3 regions of the Paenibacillus sp. GCM10028914 genome follow, and region 1 is predicted to be linked to each of the others. Evidence: riboswitches for the same ligand, from Rfam matches in the RefSeq annotation. Region 1 holds a riboswitch; each other region holds the start of a gene.
The links. Region 1 has a riboswitch for thiamine pyrophosphate ahead of tenA (thiaminase II). Riboswitches for the same ligand answer to the same signal wherever they lie in the genome.
Positions count from the first base shown of each region.

Region 2: another riboswitch for thiamine pyrophosphate. It lies ahead of ACFQV5_RS12325 (YkoF family thiamine/hydroxymethylpyrimidine-binding protein); the one in region 1 lies ahead of tenA (thiaminase II).
Region 3: another riboswitch for thiamine pyrophosphate. It lies ahead of ACFQV5_RS05095 (ECF transporter S component); the one in region 1 lies ahead of tenA (thiaminase II).

Region 1 is NZ_JBHTFO010000002.1:273,871-279,312, forward strand. It holds gene ACFQV5_RS01920 (DUF4127 family protein) at 1-533, opposite strand, end outside; gene ACFQV5_RS01925 (sigma factor-like helix-turn-helix DNA-binding protein) at 870-1,214, shown strand; gene ACFQV5_RS01930 (helix-turn-helix domain-containing protein) at 1,166-1,384, shown strand; TPP riboswitch at 1,449-1,552, shown strand; gene tenA (thiaminase II) at 1,688-2,374, shown strand; gene thiM (hydroxyethylthiazole kinase) at 2,416-3,261, shown strand; gene thiD (bifunctional hydroxymethylpyrimidine kinase/phosphomethylpyrimidine kinase) at 3,258-4,085, shown strand; gene thiE (thiamine phosphate synthase) at 4,082-4,750, shown strand; gene ACFQV5_RS01955 (serine/threonine protein kinase) at 5,098-5,442, shown strand, end outside.
Region 2 is NZ_JBHTFO010000013.1:66,861-72,302, forward strand. It holds gene ACFQV5_RS12310 (class I SAM-dependent methyltransferase) at 1-454, opposite strand, end outside; gene ACFQV5_RS12315 (nucleotidyltransferase domain-containing protein) at 607-1,308, shown strand; gene ACFQV5_RS12320 (sporulation protein YjcZ) at 1,408-1,503, shown strand; gene ACFQV5_RS12325 (YkoF family thiamine/hydroxymethylpyrimidine-binding protein) at 1,619-2,218, opposite strand; TPP riboswitch at 2,300-2,400, opposite strand; gene ACFQV5_RS12330 (nitroreductase family protein) at 2,596-3,201, opposite strand; gene ACFQV5_RS12335 (ABC transporter permease) at 3,694-4,647, shown strand; gene ACFQV5_RS12340 (iron chelate uptake ABC transporter family permease subunit) at 4,637-5,442, shown strand, end outside.
Region 3 is NZ_JBHTFO010000006.1:85,688-91,129, forward strand. It holds gene ACFQV5_RS05085 (SDR family oxidoreductase) at 269-1,150, shown strand; gene asd (archaetidylserine decarboxylase) at 1,153-1,956, opposite strand; TPP riboswitch at 2,123-2,236, shown strand; gene ACFQV5_RS05095 (ECF transporter S component) at 2,324-2,953, shown strand; gene ACFQV5_RS05100 (ABC transporter ATP-binding protein) at 2,991-4,634, shown strand; gene ACFQV5_RS05105 (energy-coupling factor transporter transmembrane component T family protein) at 4,631-5,437, shown strand.

The DNA.
Region 1 (5,442 bases):
TTTAGAATTTCACTGAACTCAGACACACTCTTTCTTGGTTGTTTCATGAAGGCGCGGGACTCGTCGTAAGCATTCTGGAACACATTCTCGACGTATGTCGTGGTTGCGAGCCGCATAATGGTATCCAGTACATAAATCGGCTTACGTGGATAAGCTTTCTTCACCAGTCTAATGGTGTCCAGTAAATGCGTCGTTGCAGGATCATAGTCCGGGTATTCAGAGCCTCCGTTCGTACGCAGTCTTCTGCTCCCAATCAGTCCGCCATAAGCGAGCATGTCCACAGAGATAATGAAACCATCGACACCTGCAGCGTGATCGAGAATAAACTTGCGAATGTTCGAGGTGTTACCGAAGGTGGGTGACGACGTGGTCAAAAGGGTGTTATCAGAAGAAGTCTTTTCGGAATCCATTCGATTCTTGATATCGTCAATGCATGGTGTAATAACCTCGATTCCAGCGGATCTTCCTTGAACAATCACATCATCCAGGTTCACCGGTCGATCATCTAAAGGTACATACAGAACTTTTTTCATATCCATACAACTCCCTTATTTATTAATTTAGATAGGCCGTATACAAAAGGGAAGTGAAGAAATCGAGATGAACCTCTTCCCAAGTCCATTTCGTTTCTTTATTGTTAGGTGCCTTCACCTATATAGGTAATTGTTACATAGATAATACAACCACTGAAATAAAATTTTTAAAAAAAAGAATTTATTCATATAGTGCACTCCACACGATCACAGAAAATTTGAAATTCATTATTCCAAACCACATAAAAAGTGGTATTATGGAAAATAATCAGAACATACGTTCTTGTTTTTGTTTGAATTCTACGAGGAACTATACAGAATGGAGTGGATGAAGAAATGAACACAGAACAGACCGCTTTCGAGCGTGTTCAAGGAGAAGTTCACCGGATTGGCTGGAGAATTCAGTATCGTGCCAAGACGTTGAAGAGACGGGAGCATTCCTTCTATGATATGGAACATTACCATAGGGGAGTGAATTTCACAGACCACACCGATAACAGAATGATGGTTGAGCAGCTGATGAATACACTCCCGCCTCAGGGTAAGCTGGTTATTCATAAATTGTACATACAGGATCAGACGGAGTCAGAGGTTGCACGCGAACTCAATATCAGCCAACAGGCGGTGAATCGATGGAAACGAAGAATGATCAGGCAATTGTCACAGACCGTGAATTTATAGCATTGCTGCATGCAGCGCAGAAGAACGATCCGGAAGCGATGCTACAGCTTATCGATTTATTTAAGGAGGATATTATGAGAGCCAGTCAATATATCCAGTTGCCGCAAGAGGATGCGGTAGCGGAAATTGTGGTGGAGCTTTTGGAGTTTATTAAAGGAAGAGAGGAATAGATTAAGAGATTTCTATGTTTGACATATTTTCCAATCCTGTGTACAGTATTTGTCAATAGAATAGAAAGTCCACTAGGGGAGCCGTCAGCGGCTGAGACAAGAGCGTATCTTGGACCCTTTGAACCTGATCTAGTTCATACTAGCGTAGGAAAGTGGAGTCGGTCATATGGTCATCATGCGTTCCGTGCATTGGTAGATATGATGAAGCCGCTCCAGCTTTCGGGGCGGCTTTTTTTGCGTGCTCTGAAAGGTGCTAATCTTACGGGACTTTCTGCTCTTCATTATGTTGGAGGTGGAAAAAGGATGAGCTTTACACAAGAGCTTCGTCAGCAGGCGGATGGTATTTTTCAGGCGATATTTGAACATCCCTTCGTAAGAGGCATTGCCGAAGGGAAACTTACGAAGGACCAGCTGATTCATTATATCAAGCAGGATTATGAGTACTTGAATGCTTATATGCGGATATATGGGATTGCGATTTCCAAGTGTACAACACGGGAAGAGATCGCGGTATTTAATGAACAGATTTCTTTTATTCTGCACAGCGAGGTGCACCCGCATCAGAATTTTTGCCATGCAGCAGGGGTGATCTATGAGGATATGCAGGGGTATCCGCTGGCTCCGTCGGCGCATCATTATATCCGGCATATGTTGACGGTTGCCCATGAAGGCAGTCTTGGTGAGATTATGGCGGTGCTGCTGCCTTGTCCTTGGACGTATTTGGAGATCGGGCAAAAGCTGATGAAGGAAGTCGCACCGGATGAGTCCCATCCGTTCTATGAATGGATACATTTTTACGGAAACCGGGCTGAGGATGCAGCGGTCAAGTTTCGTGAAGAAGTAGACGCTTGGGCAGCAGCGGCAACGGTTGCTGAACGAGAGCGAATGACCGAGCATTTCATGCTTAGCTGCCAGCTGGAGTATCTGTTCTGGGACATGGCTTACCGTCAGGAAGAGTGGCCGGTTCAGATGCAGGCTGTAGCTCTGTGATAATACTGAAATAACTAATAATGAGAAAGAGGTTGATAGGTATGAGTATGATGCTAGATCACGAGATTTCTGAATTATTAGGTAAGGTGCAGCATAACAAACCGCTTGTACATAATATGACGAATGTTGTGGTGACCAATTTTACGGCGAATGGTCTTTATGCGCTAGGAGCATCGCCTGTTATGGCATACTCCCCCGATGAAGTTGCTGACATGGCGAAGATCGCAGGAGCGCTGGTTCTGAACATCGGAACGCTGTCTCGTGAATTGGTGGATGCGATGATCCTTGCAGGCCATTCGGCGAATACTCATGGTGTACCGGTGCTGCTTGACCCTGTAGGAGCAGGTGCTACGGCGTTTCGGACCGAATCAGCGCTGCGGATTTTGAAAGAGGTGGACATTACCCTTGTGCGGGGGAATGCAGCTGAAGTTGCCCATCTCGTCGGAGAAGCACGGGAGATCAAAGGCGTGGATGCTGGGGACAGTGCGGGTGAAAGTCATGTGGACCTGGCAATTCGGGCAGCACGGGAGCTGGAGACGACGGTCGTTATTACTGGGGAAGAGGATGTTATCACCGATGGCACCATGGTACGGGTAATAAGCGGTGGACACGAGCTGCTTACAAAAGTAACCGGAGCGGGCTGTTTGCTGACCTCGGTATTAGGGGCTTTTGTCGCCATCGAACGGGACTTGATGCTCGCAGGCGCGGCAGGGCTTGCCTTTTATGGAGCGGCAGCTTCTCGGGCTGCAGAGCGTACATCGGATGTTGGGCCCGGAAGCTTTCAAATCGCTTTTCTAGATGAGCTTGCTAAGTTACACAAGGATTCACTTGCAGGATATGCCGCTATCCGGGAAGTGGACGCAGCCCTTACAGGTGATAGACGATGAGCGTTACTTCTGTTCCTAGAGCGCTAACGATTGCCGGTTCGGATAGCGGCGGCGGAGCTGGTATTCAGGCGGATCTCAAAACCTTCCAAGAGCTTGATGTATATGGAATGTCGGCCATTACTGCGGTAACGGTTCAGAATACCTTGGGTGTTCACGGCGTATATCCGCTCCCCTCAAGTGCAGCAGCGGAGCAGATCGAAGCGGTAGGATCGGACATTGGGGTAAATGCGTTGAAGATAGGAATGCTGTTTAGCCCAGATATCATCCGCACCGTGGCAGAACAGATTCGGAGGTATGACTGGGATCAGGTTGTTGTCGACCCGGTGATGATTGCCAAAGGCGGTGCAGAGCTGCTGCGGACAGAAGCAGTACAGGCGCTGAAGTCGGAACTGCTTCCCTTGGCGCTGGTCGTTACACCGAATATTCCGGAAGCGGAAGTGTTAGCCGGGATGAATATTCGTTCGATGCAGGATCGCCGCGAAGCTGCGAGATGTATTCATGATTTGGGTGCAAAGATAGTGGTAATCAAGGGTGGTCATGCCATGGATATGGAGGATGAGGTCATTGACCTCATCTATGATGGCACCATGTTTACGGAGTTAACGGGCAAGTGGGTCAAGACGGTTCATACCCATGGAACAGGATGCACCTTCTCCGCTGCCATTACCGCAGAATTAGCGAAGGGGATGTCTCCCATGGAAGCCATTACGAGTGGCAGGGCGTTCATTCAAGCGGCGATTGAGGATGGACTGAATCTTGGGCAGGGTCATGGTCCAACGAACCATTTTGCTTATCGTCGCCGTCATCAGGAGGTACACTCATGAGTGGGAGGATTCTACCTGCCGAGATGCGAGAGTATCTTCGGATGTATTTGGTGATGGGAAGTGTGAACTGTTCGGTAGGACCAGAGCAGGTATTAACTGAGGCTTTGGCTGGCGGCGTGACGATATTTCAATTCCGTGAGAAGGGGAATGGCGCTTTGGGCGGTGAATCGCTGATTGCACTCGCCCGCAGGCTTAAAGAATATTGCCGTAAGTCTGGTGTGCCGTTTATCGTAAATGATGATGTGGAATTAGCGCTGGCACTGGACGCAGATGGCGTACATATCGGCCAGGATGATGAATCGGCTGAGTCTGTCCGTAAGCGGATCGGCGACCGGATTCTTGGCGTTTCCGCACATACGGTTGAAGATGCCCGCCTGGCCATCCTTCATGGCGCGGATTATTTAGGGGTAGGGCCAATCTACCCGACCATCTCCAAGGCCGATGCCAAGGATGCACGAGGCCCCGCGATTGTACGTGAGATGCGAGAAGCTGGCATCGATCTGCCGATCGTGGGGATCGGCGGTATTACGGAAGAGCGCTCGGAAGAAGTGATCCGCGCAGGTGCGGATGGCGTGGCCGTCATATCCGCGGTGACGCAGGCTGAGCAGGTAAGAGCTGCGGTAGAGAGGATTAAGGAGAAGGTTGTTCAGGTGCTGCAGCACTAGGGTCTGTTCTAAACACTCGATGGTAACTTCTCGTTTTTTTTGAATTCCAGTAGCTTTTGATGTCGTACTATTGATCTTTTAGTTGTTCTGTTTCTTCGATATCGGGAACCGCTCCTTCTTAGATAGTGCTTTGGCCCTACCAATCTAAAAGAATAGCGGTTTCTTTTTGTTATTTATTTTTTGGCTGAACATGCACGATGCAGCGATGGGAGGAATGATTCGTACCCGTAGCGTCTGACAATAGTAAAAAGTAAAGAAGACATCATCTCGGAAGATTGCAGATCTTAAATTATCTTGATTTCACTTTAACTCCTATATCTGGAAATCGATTATACTATAAGAAACAGATGCGAGTGAAGGGAGCAGACAACGGCATGATTCCTGAAAAGGACGGGCCATACCTGGAAACTAAAACGGTGCTTGGCAGTAGGTACAGGGTTCACCGACCTATCGCACAGAGCGAATTGTCTGTAGTGTATACAGGCCGATATCTAACAGGCGAAGCCGTGATTATCAAAGAGTTCTACCCGCGAGCTCTGGTTCTACGTGACTTGGATCGGAAAACTGTACTTTGTCGAAAACCTTCGGTTCATGACAAATTCGCTAAACTGCGGGAAGCATTTGAACGGGAAGCGCATATTCTGAAATCCCTCAAGCACCCTTCCATTGTTCGATGTTATGAACATTTTGAA
Region 2 (5,442 bases), on a different contig from region 1:
TCTCTAGTTCTTTTTGTGTTTCTGCAGGCATCGGTTTGTCCATCAACAATTCACGGTCGTAAAGTGTTCCTCCTTTGTCTAAAACTCGGCAATACTCCGATAATGAACGGGATGCATCGGTAAAAACAGTAACGGACTCCGCAATAATGAGGTCAAACTGATTGTCTTCGAATGGCAAAGAACATACATCAGCCTTCTGAAAATGAATATCCAATCCCATAGCTTCTGCTCGTGCACGAGCCTTATTCAACATGTTCTCATGCAAATCAATGGCGGTGACGTTAAATCCTTGCTCTTTTAAGTAACAAGCAGTCCTACCCGTTCCACAACCCACTTCTAATATCCTGCTGTTAGGAGAAATGGGCTCATTCCGGAATAATCGTAGTGTTGCTTCAAATCCTCCGGGATGGGCGCTACCCATTCCTAACTTGGACAGCATATTGATATAATTCATGTGCTTAGGTCCCCCAATTCTTCCTGTATTCGGTGTAATGAGCATTCGTCTTATTTAACATATGTTTCAGGTACGTTTGGGGTTTTGCTGAATTTAATAATTTGAGCCCGTTTTTATAGGCTTGATGAAGTTTAACAATGGGGGAACGTAAAGTGAGGACTGAACCGTTTGCTGCAGCTAGGCAATTGATATTTCGCGATTATCCGGATTGCACGTTAGCCGTGTTAGGAGGAAGTGCAGGTAGAGGAGAGCATAACGAGCACTCAGATCTCGATATTGTGGTTATAGATGGAGAGGGCTCAGAAGATTTAAGTCGTAAGACGGTGGAGGCTTATGGTTGGGTCGTTGAATTATTCTTCATAGCTTCATCAGAGTATCGTGAGCAATTCGATGCAGGTGTGCTAGCTGGAAATCCGACCTTGCAAAGAATTATTGCCGAAGGAAAGGTATTACGCACAAGTTCCATTGGAAACAAAATTAGGGAAGAAGCGAAGAATGATCTGGATCTCGGACCATTGCCGCTCACTTCTTTTGATATTGACGTTAATCGTTATGTAATTACCGAATTGATGATGGATTTAAGAGGTTCAACTAAGGCTGTAGAAAGCTGGTTCATCGCTCAAAAGATGACTGTGCTACTGTGTGAATTCATGCTCAGAGCCAATCGTCAGTGGATTGGAGAAGGAAAATCGTTATTTCGATTTCTGTCTGTGTATGATGCGAGTACAGCAGATGCATTGGAGAAGTCAATGGCGTTGTTCTACCGCTACAATAACCAGGAGCAATTATTGGAGCTAGCCGAAAGAATTTTAGAGCCATATGGTGGTCCGCATTTGATTGGTTACGAAGAGTAAGTATCATGGAGGGATAAGAGCCGTTACAGATCAGCCTCATCCTAAATACATTAGTATTGTGATTAGATCACACGATATTAAAACTCAGGAGGGATCTTCATGAGCGAAGTATGTGGCGGTGGATGGGGCAACCCAGTTGGTGTCGTATTGGTACTCTTCATTCTGCTTGTAATCATTCTTGCAGTTTGGGTCTAGTCCAATCGGCTAGATGAGAAATGGATACACTCCCTCGACCTATGTCTCGGTCGAGGGAGTATATTATAGAAGATAGTCGATGTTTAAGATTATTCAATAACGAAGTGCAGGAAGTTCAAATTGACTTTGGAGAAGGACTATTAGCCGAAACAACAGCAGTCATCACCAGATGGCTTCTTTCTGTTTGTATCGCATGAGTAAAAGCATCTTCCAGGGTTTCAAATACCGCTGATAAAGTGCCGTCCAGTCGGCTGGAGTAGTGAATGCCCTGTGTTAATGTCCCTTTGGATTTAGCACGTTCCACTTCTTGATATATGATGTCCATATAATTGTCTGTGCCTAACGGATAAAGTGAGAAGTGACTGGCTGTTTCAATGTTAGCTTTTTCAGCAAGACTTTCATTCATGCGAACATCATCTTCTGACATGAATACATCCCCTTTGCTGTCACCTGGGCAGCCAATCGAGAAAGTTCCGTTAAATACCGTATGAACACCCGTTCCAGCTGTATGGGCGAATATCGCACGAGTCACGTCGAATACATGCTCTGCTCGTCCTCTGACACATGTACATAAATCATCGGTATGAATCCAAACCTTGTCGGTATTGACGGACTCCAGTGCTTCCGTAATAACCTCTACGAATCGATCAGTCATTGGAAATACGGAGAATCGGCAGCCTACTATTCGGCTGGTTCCGCAAGTGAGATGGCTCATAAAATTAAAACCTCCTTGTATTATATGAAAATAAAAAACTGCACTCCGGGTAAGAAGTGCAGTTTTATGCTCATAGGAAATAAACACAAAGCTCCACTTCCCCACGCTAGTATGACCTAGATCGGGTAGTAAGGGTTGACGATCATTACGTCTCTCAGCACAAGGCACCCCTAGTTAGCTCGAAATTGTATGCGATTGGTAACAGGACCTTCATTCTCGTGTTATTGTAACGTCCAGGCTATTATATTTCAATGATTTCTTACATTTCTTACCGGAGCGTAGCGACAACAGCAAGGGCAGCCTCCAATCAAAATATGAAAAACGGGTGCCCTACTAGCCATGATATGGCTTTTAGGACACCCGTTTGAGGTAAGAGATTATTTAAATACTTTTACACGGTTTTCAAGCGGCTGGAATTCTTTCTCGCCTGGCTCTGCTGTTGGCTTACCGAAAGGCATTTGAGCGAGCAATTTCCAGCTTTCAGGCAGATTCCATTCATTTCTAACCTTCTCATCAATCAGTGGGTTATAGTGCTGCAGGGAAGCACCAAGACCTTCAGCCTCAAGAGCTGTCCATACCACAAACTGAAGCATACCTGAAGATTGAAGGGACCAGATCGGGAAGTTATCAGCGTAAAGTGCGAAGTTCTCTTGCAAGTTAGCAACGACACTGCTGTCTTCGAAGAATAGAACTGTTCCGTAGCCTGCACGGAAGCCGGCCATTTTTTGAGCTGTAGAAGCGAATTGCTCTTCGCTACCGCCAACAACTTCCTTAAGAATACCTTCAGTCAGGTTCCATAGTTTATCATGTTGTTCTCCTAGAAGCACAACTACCCGAGCACTTTGGGAGTTGAAAGCAGATGGAGTATGTTTTACCGCTTCATTTACAAGATCTTGAATGCGTTCATCTGAAATAACGGAGTCTTTACTGATCGCATAAATTGAACGACGGTTTTTAAGGGCAGTGCTGAAATCTGTTGACATGATGAAATTCCTCCTAGAGTTCATAGTTTTGGTTGCTTACTTAGATATAAGATTTCTAAAAAATCTGTCGTAATACATTGATGGCTGCTATGTGTACGATCAGTCATCGGACAGTAAAACAACACTAGCAACTTACAAAAAGTTATAAAAAAACTATCTGTAAGTATGTTATTATATTACAGAGTTCATTGTCAAGTTTAATTAATCGATTTTTCGAAAGTTAAAACAATAACGACGGTTAGTATATGAAGGAAAATGATAATCATGTGATGTTTACATGAACGAAACTTAATAATGTGAACAAATGATGAACATATATTAAATTTTTGAGAAATTTAATTGATTTTGATTCTCAATTATACTTGATGGGTTGAGAATGGGATGATATAATTCATTACAGATCGCAAATGATAATCAATCTCATTGAGAATGATATCAACTTAACGAACCGGAATTTACCGGTAACTGCATACCTGCATAGAAGGAAGAGCTATGAAGAAAAGATACTTGATCGCAGCAGTTATAGTATTATCCTTCATCTCCTTATTTATTGGAGTAAAGGACATTTCACCACTTGATCTGTTCAGGATGACTGAGCAACAACAGCATATTTTTCTAGTCAGTCGTGTACCGAGACTTATCAGTTTAATTCTGGCTGGAGTCAGCATGAGTATTTGCGGATTGATTATGCAGCAGCTTAGCCGGAATAAATTCGTTTCGCCGACGACGGCAGGAACGATGGATTCCGCAAGACTTGGGATTCTGGTCTCCATGCTGGTGTTTTCAACCACAGGGCCGCTCATCAAGATGCTAGTCGCATTTCTCTTTGCTTTTGCTGGTACGCTTGTCTTTATGAAGATACTGGACAAAATTAAATTCAAAGATGCGGTGTTTATCCCGCTGGTTGGATTGATGTTCGGGAATATTATTAGCTCAATCGCTACATTTTTCGCCTATAAATATGATCTTATTCAGAACATGTCTGCCTGGTTACAAGGTGACTTTTCAATGATCATCAAGGGGCAGTATGAACTGATGTACATAAGTGTTCCACTGGTCGTTCTTGCCTATTTGTTCGCCAATAAATTTACAGTGGCAGGCATGGGTGAGGAATTTGCAACAAATCTGGGATTGAAATACAGAAGAGTGGTAAACATCGGTTTGATTATTGTGGCTCTGGTAACTGCTTCAGTCGTTCTGACTGTAGGTATGATACCTTTCCTAGGACTGATCATACCGAACATCGTGAGTCTTTACTTGGGGGATCACTTGAAAAAAAGCCTTTCGCATACCGCACTGCTGGGGGCCGGATTTGTTCTCTTTTGTGACATTATCGGCCGAATTATCATCTATCCCTACGAAATTCCGATCAGCTTAACCGTGGGAGTAATCGGAAGCGGTATATTCATTTACTTATTGATGAGGAGAAAGGCATATGACTTATAAAGCCAAAACCGGTCTGTTGGCCGCGGCGGCGCTTATCCTGATAGCCCTCTTCCTATTTATAGATCTTGGAGGTAGTTGGGACTACGCGTTTCCGAGAAGAATCAAAAAAGTGCTTGCAATCGTATTAACTGGCGGTTCAATAGCATTATCTACCACGGTGTTTCAAACGATTACTAACAACCGGATATTAACACCAAGTGTCATGGGACTTGATTCCTTATATGTACTAATACAGACCTTTGTTATTTTCGCCTTTGGTTCATTTGCAATGTATGAGCTTGGCAACCTTAATTTTCTTATCAATGTCGGCGGTATGATTCTCTTCTCTGGAGTCTTGTACAAGATTCTGTTTCGAAGGGAAGGAAATAGCATTTTCTTTCTTCTGTTAGTCGGCATGATTTTCGGATCATTGTTCTCAAGTATGTCTTCATTTATGGAAGTACTGATTGATCCGAATGAGTTTCAGTTTGTATCTGATAAAATGTTTGCCAGCTTCAACAATGTAAAGACCGAGCTGTTACTTATTTCTTTTATTGTTGTAGGGTTAACATTGATCTATTTCGCAAGGTTCTTTAAATACCTTAATGTACTGGCTCTAGGGCGTGAGCAGGCAATCAATCTTGGTGTGAACTATGATTTTGTTGTAAAGAGATTGCTGATTATTGTAGCTGTTCTTATCGCGGTGGCTACAGCGCTTGTCGGACCGATTACATTCCTCGGACTTCTAGTCGTGAATGTATCGTATGAATTCTTAAAGACATATCGACATTCTTACTTAATTACAGGCTCGGTTCT
Region 3 (5,442 bases), on a different contig from region 1:
AGATAGGGTAATGATGGTGATAAATAAAAATAGAGAGGGGGGTGCCGGCAATGAGCCAAAGAAGAAGAATGCGCAGCTTGATTTGCAGTCGTGGTGGTTGCGGCATTTTTAGAAATCGGTTACGTCGGTTTAAGAGTGCCAATCCCGAACAGAATTTGTGGTTCTAATAAATCATACACATAACAGCACCTTCGTTATTTCCCGGAAGGAACAAACCGGCGAAATGGCGGGGTGCTTTTTAGCATATAGCATATCGATTGATCCAGGGATGAAAGGGAGAACAGAATTGGAAACGTTTAAGAAATTAACAGGTGAACTAGCGCTTGTGACTGGAGCTTCAAGTGGTTTTGGACTACTGATCTGTCTGGAACTTGCGGCCAAGGGGTATAACGTGGCAGCAGCAATGCGAAGACCTGAGGCTGCGGGAGAACTGCTGAGTTCTGCCAAGGAAGCGGGATTGGAATCTCGGATTCATATTATGAAGGTGGATGTATGCGAGCACGAGCTTATTAAGAACGCCATGCTTGAGATTGATCATCGCTGGGGTAGACTGGATCTGCTTGTAAACAATGCAGGTGAAGCCGTGGGGGGATTCGTGGAAGAGGTCCCGCTTGAGGCATGGAGGAAGCAGATGGATGTGAATTTTTTCGGAACGGTAGCTGTCACACAGCTTGCCTTGCCAATCATGCGTAAAACTCCGAAATCCAAAATCATATTTATGAGCAGCATTAGCGGCGTAGTCGGGTTTCCGGGGTACGGACCATACGCTTCTTCTAAGTTTGCCATTGAGGGTCTCGCAGAATGTCTTTCGCTTGAGCTTCAGCCGCTCGGAATGGATGTGGTGCTCATTGAACCAGGTGCATATGGCACGCCGATTTGGAGCAAAGGGTTCAGTGATATTAAAGCCAAGGAGGGATCTCCTTATTATTCGATGTTAAACCGTGTCCTCCGGTTCTCTCAAAAAACGGCTGAAAAAAGTGGAGATCCTAGAGAAGTTGCACGACTGGTAGGGGAAATCGCTAGAAGCGCTTCCCCCAAGTTCAGATACAGACTACCTTTTGGCACCCGAATGACGATTGCAGCCAAGATGATGCTACCTTACCGCTTCTTTCGTCGCATTGTTTTAAATACGTTAAGTAAGAATCCCTGATGCTAGGAGCGATGATCTGATGATTCATGCAGTAGTCCGAGAAGTTCACCCATCTTTACCTTGTCTCCGATCTTTAGATCACCGCGTGGAGTGAAGGTTCCGTTCTCCGTGAGCAAGACGACGGTAGAACCGAACTCGAAGTAAGCAAGATCATCGCCGTTCCGCCACTCAGTTACGGTCTCGTCAACATATTTAATGCTGCTGACATTCATAGCACCAACTTTAACGACGGCTACTTCACCATGTTCATGTGTGATGTAGGTGATGAGTCTTTCGTTACGGCTAAGTACGGAGCGAATATGGGTCATGGCAAAATCATTTACCGGATATACCTTGCCACGAAGATGCTCACTTTCTGCTTTCTTTCCAGTTACAGGAGAATGAATCCGGTGGTAATCGGTTGGACTAAGATAGAGTACAAATACATACCCGTGAATGTAATTCTGCATGCGCGGGGAGTTAGCGAGCAGATCAGCAATCGTGTAATCCTGATTCTTGACGTTCAGAATGGTACCCGCATGAATAGGCCCCATACCGGTTATAACACCATCAACAGGGCTGGTCATGGCACTTGCTGTTTCGTCGATCGGCCGCATGCCCATCTTTAAACGACGGGAAAAAAATTCGTTCAGTGAACGGTATTCGTTTATTTCTTTTTCCGCTTCATGTACAGGGATTTGATATATTCGTGTAAACGTTGGTATGAGATAACGGCTCAATCGGCTATGGGAAAAACGTCCCATTATATGGGATATCCACTTGCGGGAAGAGAGTTCTGTCATTAATCTAAGTAATTGTTTAGCCATGTGATTCTCCTTTGCCTTGCCTAACAATAGGCGGAATTAAATGCATCCGCACTCTGCATTATATTGACATAGAACAAGGGGTAAATCAATATAAAGGGGATTATTGAAAAATAGGGTCTTGCAAATTCTGGATTACTTGGTGTATTTTAAAGTCAGCTTAAAACCGAATATGGAATACGGGGGCTTGAGTGAATCAGGCTGAGACTGCAGATATCATCCCGCTGCTGACCGTTAATCTGAACTGGGTAATGCCAGCGTAGAGAATATCCGACCCTGACTAAGGGCTTGTTTTCCGTCTGCGCATATTTCCAGACGGTTTTTTGTCGTGTTTATCAATCGTATTTTAGATAGGAGAGGGGAAATTATGATGGAATCAAGTATTCAAGGTAAGGTGAAGAGACCTGTTAGTAAGGGACTGCGGCTTAGTGATATTTTGGTTACGGTTCTGGTCTCACTCGTATTAGGTGTGGTGTACCATTTCTGGGGATCGGTATATAACCTGTTTAAGCCATTGTTTTTTGAAGCAGATGAGTTGTTGTACGGTATGTGGTTTGCAGCAGCTACGCTCGCATTTCTCCTCATTCGAAAGCCGGGGGTTGCGCTTATAGCAGAGCTTGCAGCGGCTCATGTGGAGGTATTATTCGGCAGTGGATGGGGACTGAACCTGCTATTGTACGGAATTATTCAAGGTCTTGGAGCAGAGCTCGTATTTGCAGCTTTCCGGTATAGAAAGTATACGGTATCGATCGTTGCTCTAGCTGGTGCAATGTCTGCGGTTGGTTCCATGCTGATGGATTTTTATTTAGCTTATACGGACGATTATGCATGGTGGCTGTTTGTTGCAAAGTATAGCATGCGTGTACTGAGTGGTGCTGTAATTGCAGGTTTCTTAATGTTCGCCTTGGCTAAGGCCTTAGAACGGACAGGGGTCACTTCACTGCTCCGTCCTGCTTCAGCTAAGGATTATGAAGCTTTGGACGATCCTAAACATGTGTGAGAATATAGCTGATCAGCATAAGGCGTCCGGTAGCGAGATGTCATATGCACTGTTTGTGGAAGACTTACGATTGAAATTTCCGGGAGAAGACAAGCTGATGTTCAAGGACATATCGTTTTCTGCGAAAAAAGGAGAGAAGGTTCTTCTTCTCGGCCCAAGCGGATGCGGTAAATCAACCCTTCTCCAGGTGCTCAGCGGTATGATTCCGAACGCTATAGAAGTGCCGATGAAATGCTCAGACCAGCGAATCCCATCGTCATGGGCGTATGTCTTTCAAGATCCGGATACCCAGTTTTGTATGCCTTATGTGGATGAAGAATTGGCCTTTGTGTTAGAAAACTTGGGGGTTCCACAAGCCGATATGGTAGACCGAATGACTGAAGCGTTGCAGTCAGTTGGGCTGGCACTTCAGGATATACATATGCCAATCAGTCATCTTTCTCAAGGGATGAAACAAAGACTAGCACTTGCTTCTGCCCTACTTCTTCAGCCGGAGGTGTTGTTTCTGGATGAACCTTCGGCGCTGCTGGATCCAGAAGGACGGGAACAGATATGGGAGACAGTGAAGTCTGTATCGGATGGGCGAACGTTAATCATTGTGGAGCACCGGATTGAGGAAATGGCGGACTATGTTGATCGGGTCGTGCTGTTCGGACCGGATGGTGTGATTTTGGGTGAGGGGAATCCTGAATTCGTGTTTACGGCATTCCAGAGGGAACTGAAGGAATACGGCATTTGGTATCCGGGTGTGTGGGATGACTATGCCAGATCAACAAATGGAAGAGAGACATTTCGTATGCTTGCTCCAGAAGCGTTCGGTAAAGTAAATGGAGTGTATAGTTATGCGGATCTTGCTGGGAAAACGGGGTCTTTAAATGAAGGTAAAAGAATGGTTTCTCCGGAATCTGAAGGTTCTGGCCCGATCATAGAACTAAATGGTGTTACCGTGCTTAGAAAACAGAGGGCTACTGTAGAGCTAGCTCAAGCTGCTGTGTATCCAGGGGAATTCATTGCAGTAACCGGTCCAAATGGAGCGGGAAAAAGCACTTTGCTGCTTGGCTTGATGGGATTACTTCCGATCGAAGGTGAATACCGTCTTGGTGGTGATCTTGTCTATTCAGGGAAGAAGAGGAAAGAGCGGAAGCTTAGGGAGCAGATGCTGCGCCGAATCGGTTTTGTGTTCCAAAACCCTGAACTGCAATTCGTTACAGAGCGTGCATTAGATGAAGTGGCCTATTCGCTTCTCGTGGATGGAGTAATTCAGGAGCAGGCAGAACAGGCTGCGCGTGAATCGCTTAAGCGTTTTGGACTCGGTGGGCTAGAGTATCGTCATCCTTATCAACTGTCCACTGGGCAAAAACGCAGATTAAGCGTAGCGACCGCCATGGCGCGTCAGCCGGAGGTTCTGTTACTCGATGAGCCTACGTTTGGACAGGATGCTCGGAATACGTTTGCGATTTTGGAAATGTGTGAAGAACTGCGGCAGGCAGGGACAGCCATCTTGATGGTGACTCATGAAATGAATATTGCGGAAGCTGCGGCTACGCATATATGGGAAGTCCGGTCTGGCTGCGTCGTTTCGCAGCAGACTTCATCCAGACTGACGACCGGCTTTGCCGGGAATCGTAGTGATGAGACACAAGATAAACGCCAGTTGATTCTTCCGGGGGTGAGTCGATGAACTTTTGGAAGCCTGAGCGGTTAACCTGGCTACATCGTGCGAATCCTGTCGTAAAGCTAGGGGTTCTAATGGGATTATTCTTAATGACGGTCCTCACGCATGATATTGATTTTGTCATGTACCAAGCTGTAATCTTCACCGTGTGTTTGTTGGTATTAAGCGGTATTAAACCGTGGAGAATGTTGCTATTCTCTCTTCCGTTCTTGATTGCGTTTATCTCATCCTCCTCTTCGATGATGCTGTTTGGGCGGGGGGAGGCCATATGGTGGGAATGGGGCTTGTTTCGTGTGTCGGAAGAAAGTTTTTATCGAGGATTGCATCTTGGATTTAAGGGAATTACATTTGCAGCTGAAGGTCTTCTGTTTGTTACCACAACGTCCTCGGTGGATCTATTCTATGGATTGATGCAAAAACTAAAGCTTGCTCCTAAGTATGCCTACAGCTTTATGGCTTCGATTCGATTATTACCGATGGTGTGGGAGGAATATCTGGTTCGGCGGCAGGCCCTTAAGGTTCGTGGAGTTCGCCCAATACGTGGCGTTAAAGGTGTTGTGAACCGTGCCGGAATGTATGCTGTTCCATTGCTTGCACAGAGTATCCGAAGGGCCCACCGGGTAGCGGCCGCCATGGAAGCAAAACAGTTTAATGGAGAGTCTGGCAAGACGAGAACCTACTATTATAAGTCACGTTTCACCATATATGATGTTCTGATTGTTGTTCTGCTGGCAGGAGCGGCTGCTGCAGCTTATGTAATTGCGATCCTATACCCTTGGTTTGGGATTGGGGATGTGCGATTTGATTGATTTTA